DNA from 3 places in the Aminobacter sp. DSM 101952 genome. Region 1 is predicted to be linked to each of the others. Evidence: predicted binding sites of a transcription regulator. Region 1 holds the regulator's gene; each other region holds the start of a gene.

Region 1 (5,558 bases):
AGCTCTTCGGCGACTTCGCGGTGACGTGGCGCGCGCTCGAACTGCGAGATCGGCTCGCCCTGCCAGGTCAGGCCGAGCCAGGTCAGGCCTTCGAGGATTGCCGCGGTGGCGGCATCGGTCGAACGCTCGCGGTCGGTGTCTTCGATGCGCAGCAGCATGGTGCCGCCGGTGTGGCGGGAATAGAGCCAGTTGAAGAGGGCCGTGCGCGCGCCACCGATATGCAGATAGCCGGTGGGCGAGGGGGCGAAGCGGGTGACGACGGACATGGCGATTTCCAACGGAGGCATGGCGCGCTTGGCCGAAGACCGGCGGCGCATGGCGTTTCGGTGGCGCTGATGTAGCATAGAAGGTCTGGGGCGCAAGGGGCAGGCCCGATGGGCGAGCGCGTGCGGGAGGGGGAAACCGGTAACAATCCGGTGGTCGAGACCGGCGAGCGCGCCTTGCTGGGAGGGGCGGCCGTGTCCTCGGTGGCATGGGTGAGGCCGACTGTACCCAGCGCGGAAGCCACGGAAATCGCCGTGGTGCCGGTTCCGCAGCCTTATTTTCCCCGGCTGCCGGCATGGTCAGGCGCCGCCGCCAGTGTTCGTTCATCGACGCGGGCCATGCGGGTGGCCATCGAAACCGAGCTCGAACGAGGCGCTGCATTCCTGCTCGTGCCGGTCTTCCTGGCCATCGGCGCGCTTGGCTATTTCAGCTTTCATGCCGAGCCGCCTTTTGCGCCGCTGGTCACGGCTTTCGGGCTCCTGGCCGTGCTCGCCTTTCTCATGCGTACGAACAGGCTGGCCCACTACGCGCTCGCCGCCGCGGCCATCTGCCTGCTCGGCATGGCCATGGCCAAGATCGAAACGGATAGGATGGCGACCAGGATGCTCGGCGCGACGATATCGGCAGGCATCACCGGGCGGGTGGTCGAGATCGACAGCCTCGACAACGGCCGTCAGCGCCTGACCCTCGACATCCTGGCGACGGAGCGTCCGGTTCTGCGCTATGCGCCGGATCGCGTGCGGCTGACCGCGCGCAAGCTCCCCGATGGCGTGACCGCCGGCTCGCTGGTGACGGGCTATGCCCGGCTGATGCCGCCATCCGGCCCGGTAAGGCCGGGAAGTTACGACTTTTCCTTCGAAAGCTATTTTGACGGCATCGGCGCCAGCGGCTTCTTCATGAAGGGGCCGGAGCTTGTTGCGTCCACCGACCCGTTGCCGGCCACGAGCCAGGCCGCGGCCTGGGTGGCAAATGCGCGCGACCGCATCGCACAGCGCATTCGCGATCGCGTCGGCGGCGCGGAGGGCGAAATCGCTGCAGCCCTCGTCGTCGGCGTGCGCGGCGGCATCCCGGAAGACGTCAACGAGGCGCTGCGGCGCACCGGGCTCTACCACATCATTTCGATCTCGGGCCTGCACATGGCGATGGTCGCCGGGACGGTGATGCTGCTGACGCGGCTGGCCTTTGCCGCCTTTCCGGCGTTCGCGTCGCGTCGTCCGGTGAAGAAATATGCGGCAAGCGCCGCATTGGCCGCGACAGGGGGCTATCTGTTCATTTCGGGGGCCGAGGTCGCCGCGCAGCGCAGCTTCATCATGCTGGCCGTGATGCTGACGGCCGTGCTGTTCGACCGGGCTGCCTTGACCATGCGCAATCTGGCGATCTCGGCCATCGTCGTCATCGTGATTTCGCCGCACGAGGTGGTTGGACCGAGCTTCCAGATGTCGTTTGCAGCGACAGCGGCACTTGTCGGTGCCTATGCCTGGTGGTCCGACCGGCGCGAGCAACAGGCGCAGCCCGTCGTCCAGCGGTCGTTGCCGTCCAAGCTGTGGCGCTGGCTGGCGACCGTTGCGGCCGGGCTCGTCGCGACGTCGCTGATCGCCGGGCTTGCCACCAGCGTCTTCGGCGCCTGGCATTTCCAGCGCATCTCGCCGCTCAGCCTTGTCGCCAACCTGGCGGTGATGCCGATCGTCTCGGTGCTGGTCATGCCGTTTGCCGTGCTCGCCGGCCTGTTCATGCCGTTGCGCCTCGACGGCATCTTCCTTGACACCATGGGGGCCGGCCTGACGGCCATGATCGCGCTGGCGACGTGGTTCTCCGAGCGCTCGCCCGTCGATGCGGTCGGGCTGATGTCGACCCATTCGGTCGTCCTCGTCACCTTGGCGCTGGTCATAGGCTCGATGGCGACGACCTGGCTGCGACTGGCGGCGCTGCCGATTGCGACCCTGGCTCTGCTGCTGCTGATGAACGCGGAAGCGCCCGACGCGTTCGTCTCGGAGGATGCGCGCCTGGTGGGCGTGCCGGTTGGCGAAGGCAAGCTTGCCGTCAATCGGACCCGGCCAAGCCAGTTCACCGTCGACAATTGGAAACGTGCCCTGGTGTCGGAAGACCTGATCGGCCCCGCGCGCGTCGCCCCGGCAAGCGCTGCAAACCCGAAGCAGAACATCGGCCAGGGCGGTTCGGGCCGGTCCGGCGGTGATGCGGCCTTTTCCTGCACCGACGGGCTGTGTCTCATCGAGCACCCCTCGGGCATGCACCTGGCCCATGCGGAAAACGCGGCAGCCGCCAGGCGAGCCTGCGGCATCGCCAACCTTGTCGTCGTGAACGACGCCACGGCACGCAATCCGTGCGGCAACGCTGCTGTTGTCGTGCTCACCAGCCGCGCGTTGGCTCGCCTGGGAAGCGCGGCGATATTCTTGAGGCCTGCCCAGGACGGCGCGCGCCAGGATGTCGAGATCCGCCACGCCGTGGCCACGCCATACCGACCCTGGCATGTGCAGCGGGCATTCTCGCGCGAGGCGAGGGGACTGCCGCCCTATCGGCGAGACAGCAGGCGTCCGGGCGCATCAGAACCGGCATCGCCAGCCCGATAGGCCGTGCGCATGCGCGCCAGGTTGCCTGCAGGGATTAGTACCGGCGGATCAGCCCGACGAGCTTGCCCTGAACCTTGACCCGGTCAGGTCCGAAGATGCGGGTTTCATAGGCCGGATTGGCGGCTTCCAGAGCGATCGAGGCGCCCTTGCGGCGGAAGCGCTTGAGCGTCGCTTCCTCGTCGTCGACCAGTGCAACGATGATCTCGCCGGGGTTGGCGATGTTGGAACTGCGGATAACCACCGTATCGCCATCGAAGATGCCGGCCTCGATCATCGAGTCGCCCTTGACCTCGAGGGCATAATGCTCGCCGCCCATGATCATGTCCGGCGGCACCGAAATGGAATGGGTCTTGTGCTGGATCGCGTCGATCGGCACGCCGGCGGCGATGCGCCCCATGACCGGGATGGTGACGGCAGCAGCGACATCGTCGTCATTGCCGGCCGAGAACGATCTCGATGGCTCCGGCTTGCGGCCAAGGCTGCCCTCGATGACGCTCGGCGAGAATTTTCGTGCCGCATTGAGGCCGGGTGCGATCGAATCGGGCAGTCGCAACACTTCCAGCGCGCGTGCCCGGTTGGGCAGGCGGCGGATGAAGCCACGTTCCTCGAGCGCGGTGATCAAGCGGTGGATGCCGGATTTGGAGGCGAGATCCAGCGCTTCCTTCATTTCGTCGAAGGATGGCGGAATGCCCGCTTCCTTCAACCGCTCATGAATGAACAGCAGAAGCTCGTGTTGCTTGCGCGTCAGCATGGTCACCCCCGAGGAATCAGAAGAAAAACAAACCCAGAACAAACACTATCTGTTCCAGTTGTGTTCCGCAACTGTTTATATTTCGTGAAGGGGGTTGGGTATGCTCAGCGCAGCATCAGCACGCGGCACGGGTTGCCACGTTCGGCAGCCGGTGCGAAGGGGGCGCGCATGATCGCGCAGTTGGCGTCCGCCAGCGTGCGCAGCATCGACGAATCCTGGATGGTGTAGGGCGTCACCACAAGGCCGTCGGCGGTTTCGCGCGCGAGGGCGCGGACGAAGTCCTGGCGCAGGTCGTTGGCGGTCATCGCGGCGTCGAGGATGCCAGTGCGAATGTCAGGCGAATAGGGCCGCCCGCCAAGAGTTGCCAGCAGCGGCTTGAGGAAGATGTGCGCGCAGATCAGGCTGGCGACGGGATTTCCGGGCAGTCCGATGCAGCGCGTCTTGCCGAGGCGGCCGAACATCAGCGGCTTGCCGGGGCGCATGGCGATCTTCCAGAAATCGAGATCCATGCCGAGCCCGGTCAGCACGCGGTGCACCAGGTCGTGGTCGCCGACGGACGCGCCGCCAAGCGTGACGATGACGTCCGCCTGCGCATCGAGCGCCTTGCCGACGAGGGTCGCGATCGCATCGGTGCGGTCCGGTGCGATGCCGAGGTCGAGCACGCGCGCGCCGACGGATTCGGCGATGGCGGCGACACCATAGGCGTTGGAGGCAATGATCTGGCCGGGGCCGGGGTTGCTGCCGGGCGGCAGAAGTTCGTCGCCGGTGGCGATGATCGCGATCAGCGGCGCCTTGGCGACCTGCAATTCGGGATGATTGGCCGCGGCAATGAGCGACAAGCCTGCCGGATCGAGCACGCGCCCGGCGTCGAGGATCAGGTCGCCCTGCCGGAAGTCCAGGCCCTTGGCGCGGATGTTGCGGCCCGGCGCCGTCGGCTCCACGACCTCGATCTCGCCATTGCCGAGGTCGCGCACGTTTTCCTGGATGACGACGGTGTCGGCGCCCTCGGGCACGGGAGCGCCGGTGAAGATGCGCACCGCCTGGCCTGGCGCCAGCGTTCCGGTGAACTGCCTGCCTGCCGGAGCCTCGCCGATGACCGACAGCCTTGCCGGCAGCGATGCTATGTCGTCGGCGCGCACGGCATAGCCATCCATTGCCGAGGCAGCGAAGGGAGGCTGCGTGCGCAAGGCGTGCAAGGGTGCGGCAAGGACACGGCCCGCCGCTTCCCGCAGGCCGACCGTTTCAGAACCGCTCGGTTGAGCGCCGTCGAGAAGGCGCGCCAGCGCTTCGGAGACTGGAAGCAAAGCCATGGCTATTCGCCTGCCTTGTAGTCGCCCGACTTGCCGCCGGTCTTCTCGACCAGGCGGATGCCGGAAATCACCATGCCGCGGTCGGCGGCCTTGGCCATGTCGTAGATGGTCAGGCAGGCTACGGAAGCCGCCGTCAGCGCTTCCATTTCGACGCCGGTCTTGCCGCTGACGCGGGCAAGGGCCGTGACGCGAAGGCCGGGCAGGGCCTCGTCGGGCTCGATCTCGACCGAAACCTTGGTCAACAGCAGCGGATGGCAGAGCGGGATGAGTTCGTGCGTGCGCTTGGCCGCCATGATGCCGGCAATGCGCGCGGTCCCCAGCACGTCGCCCTTCTTGGCATTGCCCGACAGGATCAGGGCAAGCGTTTCGGGACGCATCGCAATCGAGCCTTCGGCGATGGCCGTGCGCGTCGTCTCGGCCTTGTCGCCGACATCGACCATATTGGCTTCGCCGGATGCGCCGATGTGGGTGAGGGTGGCGGCCATGTCAGGCACCGGCCGTCTGCGGAATGCCTTCGAGCAACTCCCGCGTGGCGGCCGCCACGTCGGCCTGCCGCATCAGGCTTTCGCCGACGAGGAAGCTGCCGATGCCGGATTTTTCCAGGCGCAGGCAATCGTCATGCGTGAAGATGCCGCTTTCGCCGAC
Region 2 (5,558 bases), on a different contig from region 1:
CGCGAGTGCAGCCGCTCGTTGGGCATCTCGGCCAGCTTTTCCATGGCGCGGATGCCGATGGTCAGGTGCTGCGCCACCTGCCGCTTGTAGAATTCCGTCGCCATGCCGGGCAGCTTGAGCTCGCCATGCAGCGGCTTGTCGGAAACGCACAGGAGCGTGCCATAGGGCACCCGGAAGCGGAAGCCGTTGGCGGCGATCGTCGCCGATTCCATGTCGAGTGCAATCGCCCGCGACTGCGACAGCCGCTGCACCGGCCCGCGCTGGTCGCGCAGCTCCCAGTTGCGGTTGTCGATGGTGGCGACAGTGCCGGTGCGCATGATGCGCTTGAGGTCGTAGCCGGAAAGCCCGGTCACCTCGGCCACCGCCTCCTGCAGCGCCACCTGCACCTCGGCCAGCGGCGGGATCGGCACCCATACCGGCAAATCGTCGTCGAGCACGTGGTCCTCGCGGACATAGGCATGCGCCAGCACGTAGTCGCCCAGCGCCTGGGTGTTGCGCAGGCCGGCGCAGTGGCCGAGCATCAGCCAGGCATGCGGCCTCAGCACGGCGATGTGGTCGGTGATGGTCTTGGCGTTGGACGGGCCGACGCCGATATTGACCATGGTGATGCCGCCATGGCCGGGCTTCTTCAGGTGATAGGCCGGCATCTGCGGCAGCCGGCCAAGCGGCGTGCCTTCGGACGGTGCGCTGGCGCCTGCCTTGGTCACCACGCCGCCCGGTTCGACGAACTCGGTGTAGCCGCCGCCGCCCTTGGCCATCAGCTCGCGGGCCAGCAGGACGAACTCGTCGATGTAGAACTGGTAGTTGGTGAACAGCACGAAGTTCTGGAAGTGATGCGGCGTGGTCGCGGTGTAGTGCGCCAGCCGGTGCAGCGAATAGTCGATGCGCTGGGCGGTGAAGACGGCCAGCGGCCGCGCTTCGCCGGGCATGATCTCGAACGTGCCGTTGGCGATGTGGTCGTCGGTGCCGTCGAGGTCCGGCACATCGAACAGGTCGCGGATCGGCCGCTGGATGCGGTCGGCGGCGGCGCCGTCGACATGGGTGCCTTCGAGGAAGGCGAAATGCAGCGGGATCGGCGTCGACGATTCCGACACGGTGACCGGTCCGCCGTGGTTGCGCATGATCAGCTTCAGCTGCTCGGTCAGGTAGTTCTGGAACAGGTCGGGCCGGGTGATCGTCGTCGAGAAATGGCCTGGCGTCGGCATATGGCCATAGGCCTGCCGGGAATCGACCTGCGAGTAGGACGTCGTGGTGACCCCGACCTCGGGGTAGAAGGCGCGGAAGCGCACATTGGTGTCGGCGCCCGCGGCAAGCGAAGCGAAGGCCTCGCGCAGGAAGGCGGTGTTGCGTTCGTAAAGCTGCTGCAGGGCGGCCACCGCCTTGCCGGCATCGCTGAAGCTCTGCTTGGGAAACGGCAGCGGCGAGGAGATGGATTCGATGGGCTCAGGATAGATTCGCTTTTCCATGACCCATTATAGAGACCAATCATGACAGTGGGGAGGGGGCCGATGGCGGCTCCCGTCAAAACCACGCTCAGCTCCGCTGCAGGCTGACCAGCAGCACGAAGCCGACGCCGCCCTTGCGTGCTGCGGGCGCCTCGATCGTCGAACCGTTGTCGGCGCGCAGCTGCGGCACGGCCAGCACCGGGGCGGCGAGAACCATCAGGATCAGCGCGGCCCGCGGCAGGAGCCGGAGCGTCTTTCTGATCTGGGTTGCGGTGCGGGTCATTGGCGTTTCTTTCGTCTCGGACAGTTGGTTCGATTATTTGCTGTGCGGCGGTTTGCAGGTCAGGCCCTCTTCGAAGACACAAGGCACCACACTGCCGATGTCCCAGGAGCGGGCGGGCCGGCTGGTCTCGGCGACGATGGTGGCGAATGCGATGCCGAACAGGGCGCTGAGCAGACAGACGATGGTGAACCGGCGAGCGAGCATTGGTGTCTTTCCCTTCAATGCGAGGGAATATGCCCGGCCGCGACTGAACGGGTTCTGAGACCTCCGTTCATCTTCGGTTCAAATTTATTGACGGTGCTTAAGACGTTCGCAGGGTTGCGTTTCAGCGGCCCGCGCATATCTCCAGTCCATCGACCATCAACGGAGACTGCGGGATGACCACCCAGACACTGCCGATCGAGCTCTATTATTGGCCCACGCCCAACGGCTGGAAGATCTCGATCATGCTGGAGGAACTCGGCGTTCCCTACACGGTCAAATACATCAACATCGGCAAGGGCGAGCAGTTCGAGCCGTCATTCCTCAAGATCGCGCCCAACAACCGCATGCCGGCGATCGTCGACCCCGAGGGTCCGAGCGCCGACGGCAAGTGGGGCCACGAGCCGATCTCGATCTTCGAGTCGGGTGCGATCCTGCAGTATCTCGGCCGCAAGTTCGGCAAGCTGTATCCGTCGGACGAGCGCGGTCGCGCCGAGGTCGATCAGTGGCTGTTCTGGCAGGTCGGCGGCCTCGGGCCGATGGCCGGCCAGGCACATCACTTCCGGCAATATGCGCCGGAGAAGATCGCCTATGGCATCGACCGCTACACCAACGAGGTCAATCGCCTCTATGGGGTGATGAACAAGCGCCTCGCCGACCGCGAGTTCCTCGCCGGCGACTATTCGATCGCCGACATCGCCTCGCTCGGCTGGGTCAAGCCCTACAAGAACCAGGGCCAGGAAATCGACGACTTCCCGCACCTCAAGCGCTGGTTCGAAACGCTGATGGCGCGCCCCGCGGTGATCAAGGGCATCTCCATCGGCGAAGACCACCGCCGCAACCTTGCCGACGACAAGGAAGCCCAGAAGGTGCTGTTCGGCCAGCGGGCGAGGGCGTGAGGGAAGCGTTTGGGGAATAGTGAATAGTGAATAGTGAATAGTGAATAGTGAGTAGTGAGTAGTGAATAGTGAATAGTGAAATAGTGGGTCCTTGAGGGTTGTAGCTTCGGCCTGGGCCGGACCACTACTCACTACTCACTACTCACTACTCACTACTCACTACTCACTACTCACTCGTTCGCTCTTACAGTTTCGACCAGTTCTGGGTCTTGCAGATCAGGCCGCCAAGCACGCAGCCCTTCATCTTCAGGCTCGATCCGGCAAGGCTGGCCTTGCCGGTATAGGTCTTGTCGTTGGCCGGATCGGTGATCTTGCCCGAATAGGCGCTGTCGCCATCGGCGTTGAAGGTGCCGATCTTCTTGCCGGCATGCTTGCCGTCCTTCAGCGTGATGCAGAAGCTGCCGCCGCAGGACGCGATCGCGGCGGTCGAGCCGGCTTCGGTCTTCCAGTTGCCTTCGATCGGATCGGCATGGGCCGCGCCGGCCAGCATCATCGTGGCCGCCACGGCCACGCTCATCTTGCGAAACATTGAAGTCCTCCCGGTTGGTGTCTTGCTCACAGGCATCTCCCCCGCCTGAGGTTTACGCAAACGTAAGCGTAATGCAGCTCTGGCGAAAACAAAAGCGGTGCCGCTGCGGAAGCTGGGCGCATTTTTGCGGCCCGAAAACGCCGGAATGAGACCCCGAAATTCACCGATGGCGACGGATGAAAGCTGGGCGTGGTTATCAAAGACTTTCGCGTCCGCGCGCAAATTTTCATCGCATTTTCTCCAAATCCCAACCGGCGCAACGGTTCCTATCCTTAATGAATTCCGAGGTTTACCCTTTGTTTGAGGTTTGTTTTCCTGGAATTAAGCACGCCATTTAACGACGGATTCAAGGCTGGGCGGCATCTTCGGAAGCATCGAAAGAGCAGCTCCGGGGACACCAGCGAGCCCGCTCTCGGGAGACAGACAGGGGATAAGAAAATGGCACGTTTCGAAATCTTTGATGCTGGCTTCGGCGCGATGGGTTCCACCGCTCAGGCCGACATTCTTCTGGAATTGGGCATGATGTATGCGACCGGCCGCGACTGCGAGGTCGACGTCATTGCCGCCCACAAATGGTTCAACATCGCCGCGATCAAGGGCTCTGCCCGCGCCGCGGAACTGCGCTCGGAACTGTCCGGCTCGATGTCCAAGCTCGACATCGTCAAGGCGCTGCGCGAAGCCCGCGAATGGATGACCACGCACTGAACACCGCTTCCGGGGGGAAGATCGAGGTCGCCGGCATGGCGGCTTCCAACAACAACAACGCGACGGTCTGAAGGACGGGCGAGGCGCGACGCATAACAGGGCAGGCGGACTGCGACGGGGCCAAAGACGCTCCGCGACGTCCTCCACGAAAAAGGCCGCGACCGATCGAAACAAGATCGGCGCGGCCTTTTTGTTTTGGCCAGTCGGCGACCCGGCTGCCGGCATCATTGCCGCCAGTGCCGCTTGCAGGCACAATGCTCCGACGCCCATGCGCCAAGACAAGGCACAAGCTGGGTGGGAGGTTTCCAGTGCATTTAATGGCGCGCGGCATCGCCGGCGCGCTCAGGGGGAGGGAAGAATGCATTTCAAACGTTCAGTTGGCGCATTGCTCGCGCTGTCGCTCAGTGCCGGCGTGGCATTTGCCGAAGACATCACCGTCGCCGTCGTCGGGCCGATGACCGGCCAGCTCGCCAATATCGGCGACCAGTTCCGCCAGGGCGCCGAGGCTGCGGTCAAGGCGATCAACGAAAAGGGCGGCGTCCTGGGTCGCCAGCTCAAGCTTTCGGTCGAGGACGACGTCTGCGATCCCAAGCAGGCGGTTTCGGTCGCCAACCGCATCGTTGCCAACGGCATCAAGTTCATCGACGGCCACGCCTGCTCGGGCTCGAGCATTCCGGCCTCCGCCGTCTATGCCGAGAGCGGCGCGCTGATGATGTCGCCGGCGTCGTCGAACCCGATCATGACCGACGATGCGGCCGCCAAGGGCTGGTCGACGATCATGCGTCTCTACACCCGCGACGACGCGCAGGGGGCCTTCATCGGGCCGTGGATCGCCGAGAAGTACAAGGGCAAGAACGTCGTCGTGCTGCACGACAAGAGCGCCTACGGCCAGGGCGTGGCCGATGCCGTCAAGACGACGATGAATGCCGCGGGCCTCACCGAGCTTCTGTACGAAGGCATCAATGCCGGCGAGAAGGACTATTCGGCGCTCGTCACCAAGCTCAAGGATCTCAAGGCCGATGTCGTCTATTTCGGTGGCTACCACCCCGAGGCCGGCCTCATCCTGCGCCAGTCGGCGGAGCAGAACTTCAAGTATCAGCTGATCATGCCGGACTCGATCGCCTCGCCTGAATTCTGGCAGATCGCCGGTCCGGCCGGCGAAGGCACGATGTTCGTCTTCCCGTCCGATCCGCAGGCCAAGCCCGAAGCCAAGGAAGCGGTCGAGAAGATCAAGGCCGGCGGTTTCGTGCCGGAAGGTTTCACCCTGTTCTCCTACGCCACCATCCAGGCTTTCGCGCAGGGCATCGAACGCGCCGGCACCGACGATCCGATGAAGGTCGCCGAGGCGCTCAAGGATGGCAAGCCGATCAGCACCGTCGTCGGCGACGTGGTCTTCGACGAGAAGGGCGACCTGAAGAACGCCAGCTACGACATCAACCAGTGGCATGACGGCAAGTACGCGCCGATCCAGCAGTAGGTTTTCCTGGAAAGTCCGA
Region 3 (5,558 bases), on a different contig from region 1:
AAGCGAGCCCCGCCCCTTCGTGCCTGTCCGCATCGCGGTGCTCACCGTCTCCGACACACGCACGCTGGCCGACGACAAGTCGGGCCAGACGTTGGCCGACCGCATCACTGAAACCGGCCACGTGCTCAAGGCACGCGACATCGTCACTGACGACAAGGACAAGATCCGCGAGCGCGTCACCGCCTGGTCGCTCGACCCCGAGATCGACGTCATCATCACCACCGGCGGCACCGGCTTCACCGGCCGCGACGTCACGCCCGACGCGCTGGAGCCTATCTTCGAAAAGCGCATGGACGGCTTCTCGGAGGTGTTCCACCGCATCTCCTACGACAAGATCGGGACGTCGACGATCCAGTCGCGCGCCACCGGCGGCGTGCTCAACGCCACCTTCGTCTTCGTGCTGCCGGGGTCGCCCGGCGCCTGCCGCGACGCCTGGGACGGCATCCTCAAGGCGCAGCTCGACTACCGCCACATGCCATGCAACTTCGTGGAAATCATGCCGCGGCTCGACGAACATCTCAGGCGCGGCGGCACCAAGACAGCCTGACGCTACCGCTGGGCGACGACGATCTCGGCGTCGAGCGTCTTCATCGCCAGCCCGCGGGCGATGCCTTCGGCATCGGCGCCGTTGCGCGCCTGCACCATCGCCTGCTTCCTGGTGATGATCAGCGCCTGCTCCAGTGCCCGGGGCCGTGATGTCACCCGCGCCCAGAACGGTCGGTTGCTTGCCCTCGACCGGGTGAAGCGGGCAGCCATGGACAGCCGGCTCATGTGGCGCACCGCGTCCTCGGTCCAGCCTTCGGCCAGGCGGGCGCCGGGTTCGACCAGCAGCAGCCAGTCACTCTTGGCCTGCGCGATGCCGACCTTGATGCCGCCGCTGGCGACATAGCCGCAGCCGGCATGCTCGGCGACATAATGCGTCTGGTCGGTCGAGCCGAGATCGCAGACGATCACCTCGCGCACCACGCCCTCGACGGCAGCACCGACCAGCGAGGCCAGCGTGCGCGCCAGCCCCTCCTCATCGTCCCTGGTTTCGATCAGAACGCTCAACATCCCTAGCCGCATATCCGAAAGCCGGGCCCAGCGCCAGTTTTGCCGCCACATCGACAAAGTTCTTGATTTGTTCTCTTTCGCCGAATAGGAATAGTTTCATGCTGGACGAATCGACGGACGGCGCTTTTCCCTCCGGGAGACAGTGAAATGGAACCCATTGCGCGTGCCGATATTGCTGCCTTCAAGGGCGGCGGAGCCGGGATGGCCAATGCCATGGTCGAGGAAAGCGGCCTGCGCATCAACCATGAGCGCAGGCGCGGGCGTGGCGCAGGCGTCAATCCGTCAGGGCGCTACGAGCCGGTCAGCCGCCATGTCTTCGACGACGGCTGGAGCACCATCGAAGAGCTGCCGCCGTTCAAGACTGAAGTACAGGTCGAAAAGCCGCGCACCATCATCACCCGCAACGAGTCGCCGGACATCTCCTTCGACCGCTCGATCAACCCCTATCGCGGCTGCGAGCATGGCTGCGTCTACTGCTTCGCCCGGCCGACCCACAGCTACATGGGCCTGTCGGCCGGACTCGACTTCGAGTCCAGGCTGTTTGCCAAGCCCGACGCGGCGCGGCTGCTCGACCGAGAGCTGTCGAAGGACGGCTACCAGCCGCGCACCATCGCCATCGGCACAAACACCGACCCCTACCAGCCGATCGAAAAGAACTGGCGCATCATGCGCGAGGTGCTGGAGGTGCTGGAGGCGCGCAACCACCCGGTCGGCATTGTCACCAAGTCGGCGATGATCGTCAGGGACATCGACATCCTCGGCCGCATGGCCGAGAAGGGGCTGGCCAAGGTGGCGCTGTCGGTGACGACGCTCGACCGCCTGCTGGCGCGCACCATGGAGCCGCGCGCCGCGACCCCGACCAAGCGGCTCGAGGCGATCCGGCAACTCTCAGATGCCGGCATCCCGGTCTCGGTGATGGTGGCGCCGATCATTCCCGGGCTCACCGACCAGGAAATCGAGCGCATCCTCGATTCGGCGAAGGCCGCCGGTGCGACCAGCGCCGGCTACGTCATCCTGCGCCTGCCGCTCGAAGTCAGTCCGATCTTCAAGGACTGGCTGCTTCGCCATTACCCCGACAGCTATCGCCACGTGCTGTCGCTGATCCGTTCGATGCGCGACGGCAAGGACTACGATTCCGAGTGGGGCAAGCGCATGAAGGGCAAGGGCCCCTATGCCTGGCAGATCGGCCGCCGTTTCGAGATCGCCGCCCAGCGCCTCGGCCTCAACTCGGTGCGGACGCCGCTGCGCACCGATCTGTTCGAGGCTGCCCCCAAGGACCAGCAGCAACTGATGCTGCTCTGACGACGGCGCGGGCAGGCCATGCCCGCTGCATGAGATCCCGTCCGGCCCCTCCCCGTGGCCAGTCGACGGTGCCTTCCCGGGCCGCCGCCCCAATCGGCCGGGAAGGTCTTGCGGAGAATCGGAGCCGATGCGAGCATCGCCGCACTATGGCTCGCCCGCGTTCCGATTCTCCGCCCCTCTTCGAGTTCATCGACAAGCCCGACTTCGCCTTCGAAACGAAAGCGATCTCGGGAGGGTTGTGGCCATGCGCCGGTCTCGACGAGGCCGGACGCGGACCGCTCGCCGGCCCGGTCGTGGCCGCAGCCGTCGTGCTCGATCCCGACAACATCCCCGCTGGCCTCGACGATTCCAAGCGGCTGACCGCTGCCCAGCGCGAGGCATTGTTCGATGATGTCCTGGCCAAGGCGCTGGGCGTCGCCGTTGCTTCCGTCTCGGCCGACAGCATCGACCGCAGCGACATCCGCAAGGCAAGCCTGGAAGCGATGCGCCGCGCGCTGGCGGGCCTGCCGATGACCGCGAAATCGGCCCTTGCCGACGGCCGCGACGTGCCGCCCGGTCTCGCCTGCACCTGCAAGGCGTTGGTCAAGGGCGACCAGCGTTCGCAATCCATCGCAGCCGCCTCGATCGTCGCCAAGGTGACGCGCGACCGGATGATGTCGGCCTGCGGCTCAAACGACAATCGCTACGGCTTCGAGGTGCATATGGGCTATGCCACCGCCCGCCACCGCGCAGCGATCGTCGAGCATGGCGCTGCGGTGCGCATCCATCGCGTGTCCTTCGCGCCGTTCCGGGACTGACCGCACCCGCACGACACTTCGAGGCTCGCCCGCTCGACCTACCCAGATGCTTCGATCTCCCAAGGCACGTCCCGAAAACAAAAAAGCCGCCGGAAATTCCAGCGGCTTTCTGCATTCTTTTCGGCGTGCTCGACTTAGTTGAGCTTGGCCTTCAGTTCCTGAACCGAACCCTTGAACAGCTCGGCATTGGTCTTCGCGTCAGCCTTGCCGGCCAGAACCTGGCGGGCCGCTTCGACCGCGAGGTCGACTGCATTGGCGCGGACTTCGTTGATCGCCTCGCGCTCCGCCTGGCCGATCTTCTGCTCGGCAAGCGCGGTCCGGCGCGCAACGTATTCCTCGGTCTTCTTGTGCGCTTCTTCAGCAAGAAGGCCTGCTTCACGCTTCGCCGATTCGACGATCTCGGAGGCTTCCTTCTCGGCTTCCTTGCGCTTGCGCTGATACTCGGCGAGCAGCTGCTGGGCTTCTTCGCGCAGCTTGCGTGCATCTTCGAGCTCGGCGCGAATGCGGTCGGCGCGGTCGTCGAGCGACTTCGACAGCATGCCCGGCACCTTCAGGTACAGGACAACCCCGACAAAAATAACGAGAGCGACTGTGGCCCAGAATGTTGCGTCCATGGCCTCTCTCCTACTTGCCCGCTGCCTTGACGGCAGCGGCGATGTCGGCCTTGTCGACCTTGCCCGCACCCAGAGCCTGGACGATCGCAGCTGCGGTGTCCTCGGCGATGGAGCCCACTTCCTTCATGGCGTTGGCCTTGATGGTGGCAATGCGGGTCTCGGCAGCGCTGAGCTTCTGGTCAAGCCCGGCTTCGACTTCCTTGCGCTTGGCTTCGGCTTCCGCCTTGGCTGCGTCGCGTGCGTCCTGGCCGATGGCGTTTGCCCTGGCTTTCGCCTCGGCAAGCTCCTGCTCGTATGCGGCCACGGCCGCATCCGCCTCGGACTTCATCCGGGCGGCCTGGTCGAGATCCCCGGCGATGCGATCGCGACGCACCTCGAGGATACCGCCGACACGCGGCAGCACGACGTTCTTCAGGAAAAGATAGAACAGGCCGAAAGTGATCGCGAGCCACAAGAGCTGCGACGGATAGGTCGACGAATCGAAAGGCGGAAACAATCCACCGCCGCCGCCATGCTCCGCACCCGTTTCCGTGTGCGCTGCAGTACCGGCATCGGTTTGAGCTTCCCCAGCCGCAGGCGCGACTTCCTCGGCATAACCCGGCGTGACAAACATCTCTTTCCCCTGTCATCTACCGGCCGCAACTTGCGGCCGGTCAACTCGCCTGCGCGGCTCTTATGCGAAGAGGAGCAGCAGAGCGATGAGGAGCGAGAAGATGCCGAGAGCTTCGGTCACGGCGAAGCCGAAAATCAGGCGGCCGAACTGGCCATCAGCTGCCGACGGGTTGCGCAGGGCGCCCGAGAGGTAGCTGCCGAAAATGGTGCCCAGGCCGATGCCCGCGCCACCCATGCCGAGGGTCGCGATGCCTGCGCCGATTGCCTTTGCTGCGTCTACTTCCATTGTCCAACTCCTTGTGGATCGAAACTTAGTTGCGATTTCCCGACCGGCGGCGAGCCGCCGACGATTCTTGCTCAGTGGCCCGGATGCAGGGCGTCGTTGAGATACATGCAGGTCAGAACCGCAAACACGTAGGCCTGCAGGAATGCGACCAGGACTTCCAGGCCGGTGATCGCGACCGTCATGAACAGCGGCAGGATCGAACCGACGACACCGACAGCGCCGAATGCGCTGAGCGAGGTGACGAACCCGGCAAAAACCTTGAGGGTGATGTGGCCGGCCAGCATGTTGGCGAACAGACGAACCGACAGGCTGATCGGACGCGACAGGAACGAGATCACTTCGATCAGCACCACCAGCGGCACCAGGATGCCCGGCACGCCCTGCGGCACGAAGAGCTTCAGGAAGCCGAAACCGTGCTTCAGGAAGCCGTAGACGATGACGGTACCGATGACCAGCAGTGCCAGCGCGAAGGTGACGATGAGATGGCTGGTGACGGTGAAGAAATAAGGAAACAGGCCGATCAGGTTGGCGACGAGCACGAACATGAACAGCGAAAAGACGAGCGGGAAGAACCGCATGCCCTGCGAACCCGCGGCGTCTCTTAGCATCGAGGCGACAAATTCGTAGGACATCTCCGAAACCGACTGCATGCGGCTCGGCACGAGGCCGCGGCTCGACGTCGTCAGGAACAGGAAGGCGCCCGCAGCGATCACGGTGGCGACCATGAAGGCGGCCGAATTGGTGAAGGAGAAGTCGAGGCCGCCGATCTCGATCGGAATCAATTTCGAGATCTGAAACTGATGAATTGGATCGTTGGCCACGTGGCCCCCCTTCGCCTAAATTGCGCCTTGCAGCGCCACTATTTCTTTTCCGGTCCGTCCGACGGCTTGCCAG

What was found. The regulator LexA, encoded in region 1, represses DNA repair genes until DNA is damaged. The targets are predictions, from matches to a motif close to TGTTCNNNNTGTGTTCNG.
Region 2: a site for LexA is predicted at 3,655-3,672, ahead of ASC75_RS18495 (sel1 repeat family protein). Genes of this name have one in related genera too.
Region 3: a site for LexA is predicted at 1,111-1,128, ahead of ASC75_RS17515 (PA0069 family radical SAM protein). Genes of this name have one in related genera too.

What each region holds. Positions count from the first base shown of each region.
Region 1 is NZ_LMCL01000023.1:229,087-234,644, reverse strand. It holds gene gltX (glutamate--tRNA ligase) at 1-272, opposite strand, end outside; gene ASC75_RS15190 (ComEC/Rec2 family competence protein) at 375-2,852, shown strand; gene lexA (transcriptional repressor LexA) at 2,887-3,603, opposite strand; gene glp (gephyrin-like molybdotransferase Glp) at 3,708-4,913, opposite strand; gene moaC (cyclic pyranopterin monophosphate synthase MoaC) at 4,916-5,398, opposite strand; gene trpC (indole-3-glycerol phosphate synthase TrpC) at 5,400-5,558, opposite strand, start outside.
Region 2 is NZ_LMCL01000031.1:2,118-7,675, forward strand. It holds gene ASC75_RS18475 (AMP nucleosidase) at 1-1,466, opposite strand, end outside; gene ASC75_RS18480 (hypothetical protein) at 1,534-1,728, opposite strand; gene ASC75_RS26490 (hypothetical protein) at 1,762-1,932, opposite strand; gene ASC75_RS18485 (glutathione S-transferase family protein) at 2,106-2,828, shown strand; gene ASC75_RS18490 (DUF2147 domain-containing protein) at 3,013-3,357, opposite strand; gene ASC75_RS18495 (sel1 repeat family protein) at 3,796-4,062, shown strand; gene ASC75_RS18500 (ABC transporter substrate-binding protein) at 4,421-5,539, shown strand.
Region 3 is NZ_LMCL01000030.1:211,541-217,098, reverse strand. It holds gene moaB (molybdenum cofactor biosynthesis protein B) at 1-547, shown strand, start outside; gene ASC75_RS17520 (glycosyl transferase family 2) at 550-1,053, opposite strand; gene ASC75_RS17515 (PA0069 family radical SAM protein) at 1,201-2,355, shown strand; gene ASC75_RS17510 (ribonuclease HII) at 2,502-3,152, shown strand; gene ASC75_RS17505 (F0F1 ATP synthase subunit B) at 3,287-3,766, opposite strand; gene ASC75_RS17500 (F0F1 ATP synthase subunit B) at 3,777-4,379, opposite strand; gene ASC75_RS17495 (F0F1 ATP synthase subunit C) at 4,440-4,664, opposite strand; gene ASC75_RS17490 (F0F1 ATP synthase subunit A) at 4,736-5,485, opposite strand; gene ASC75_RS17485 (AtpZ/AtpI family protein) at 5,524-5,558, opposite strand, start outside.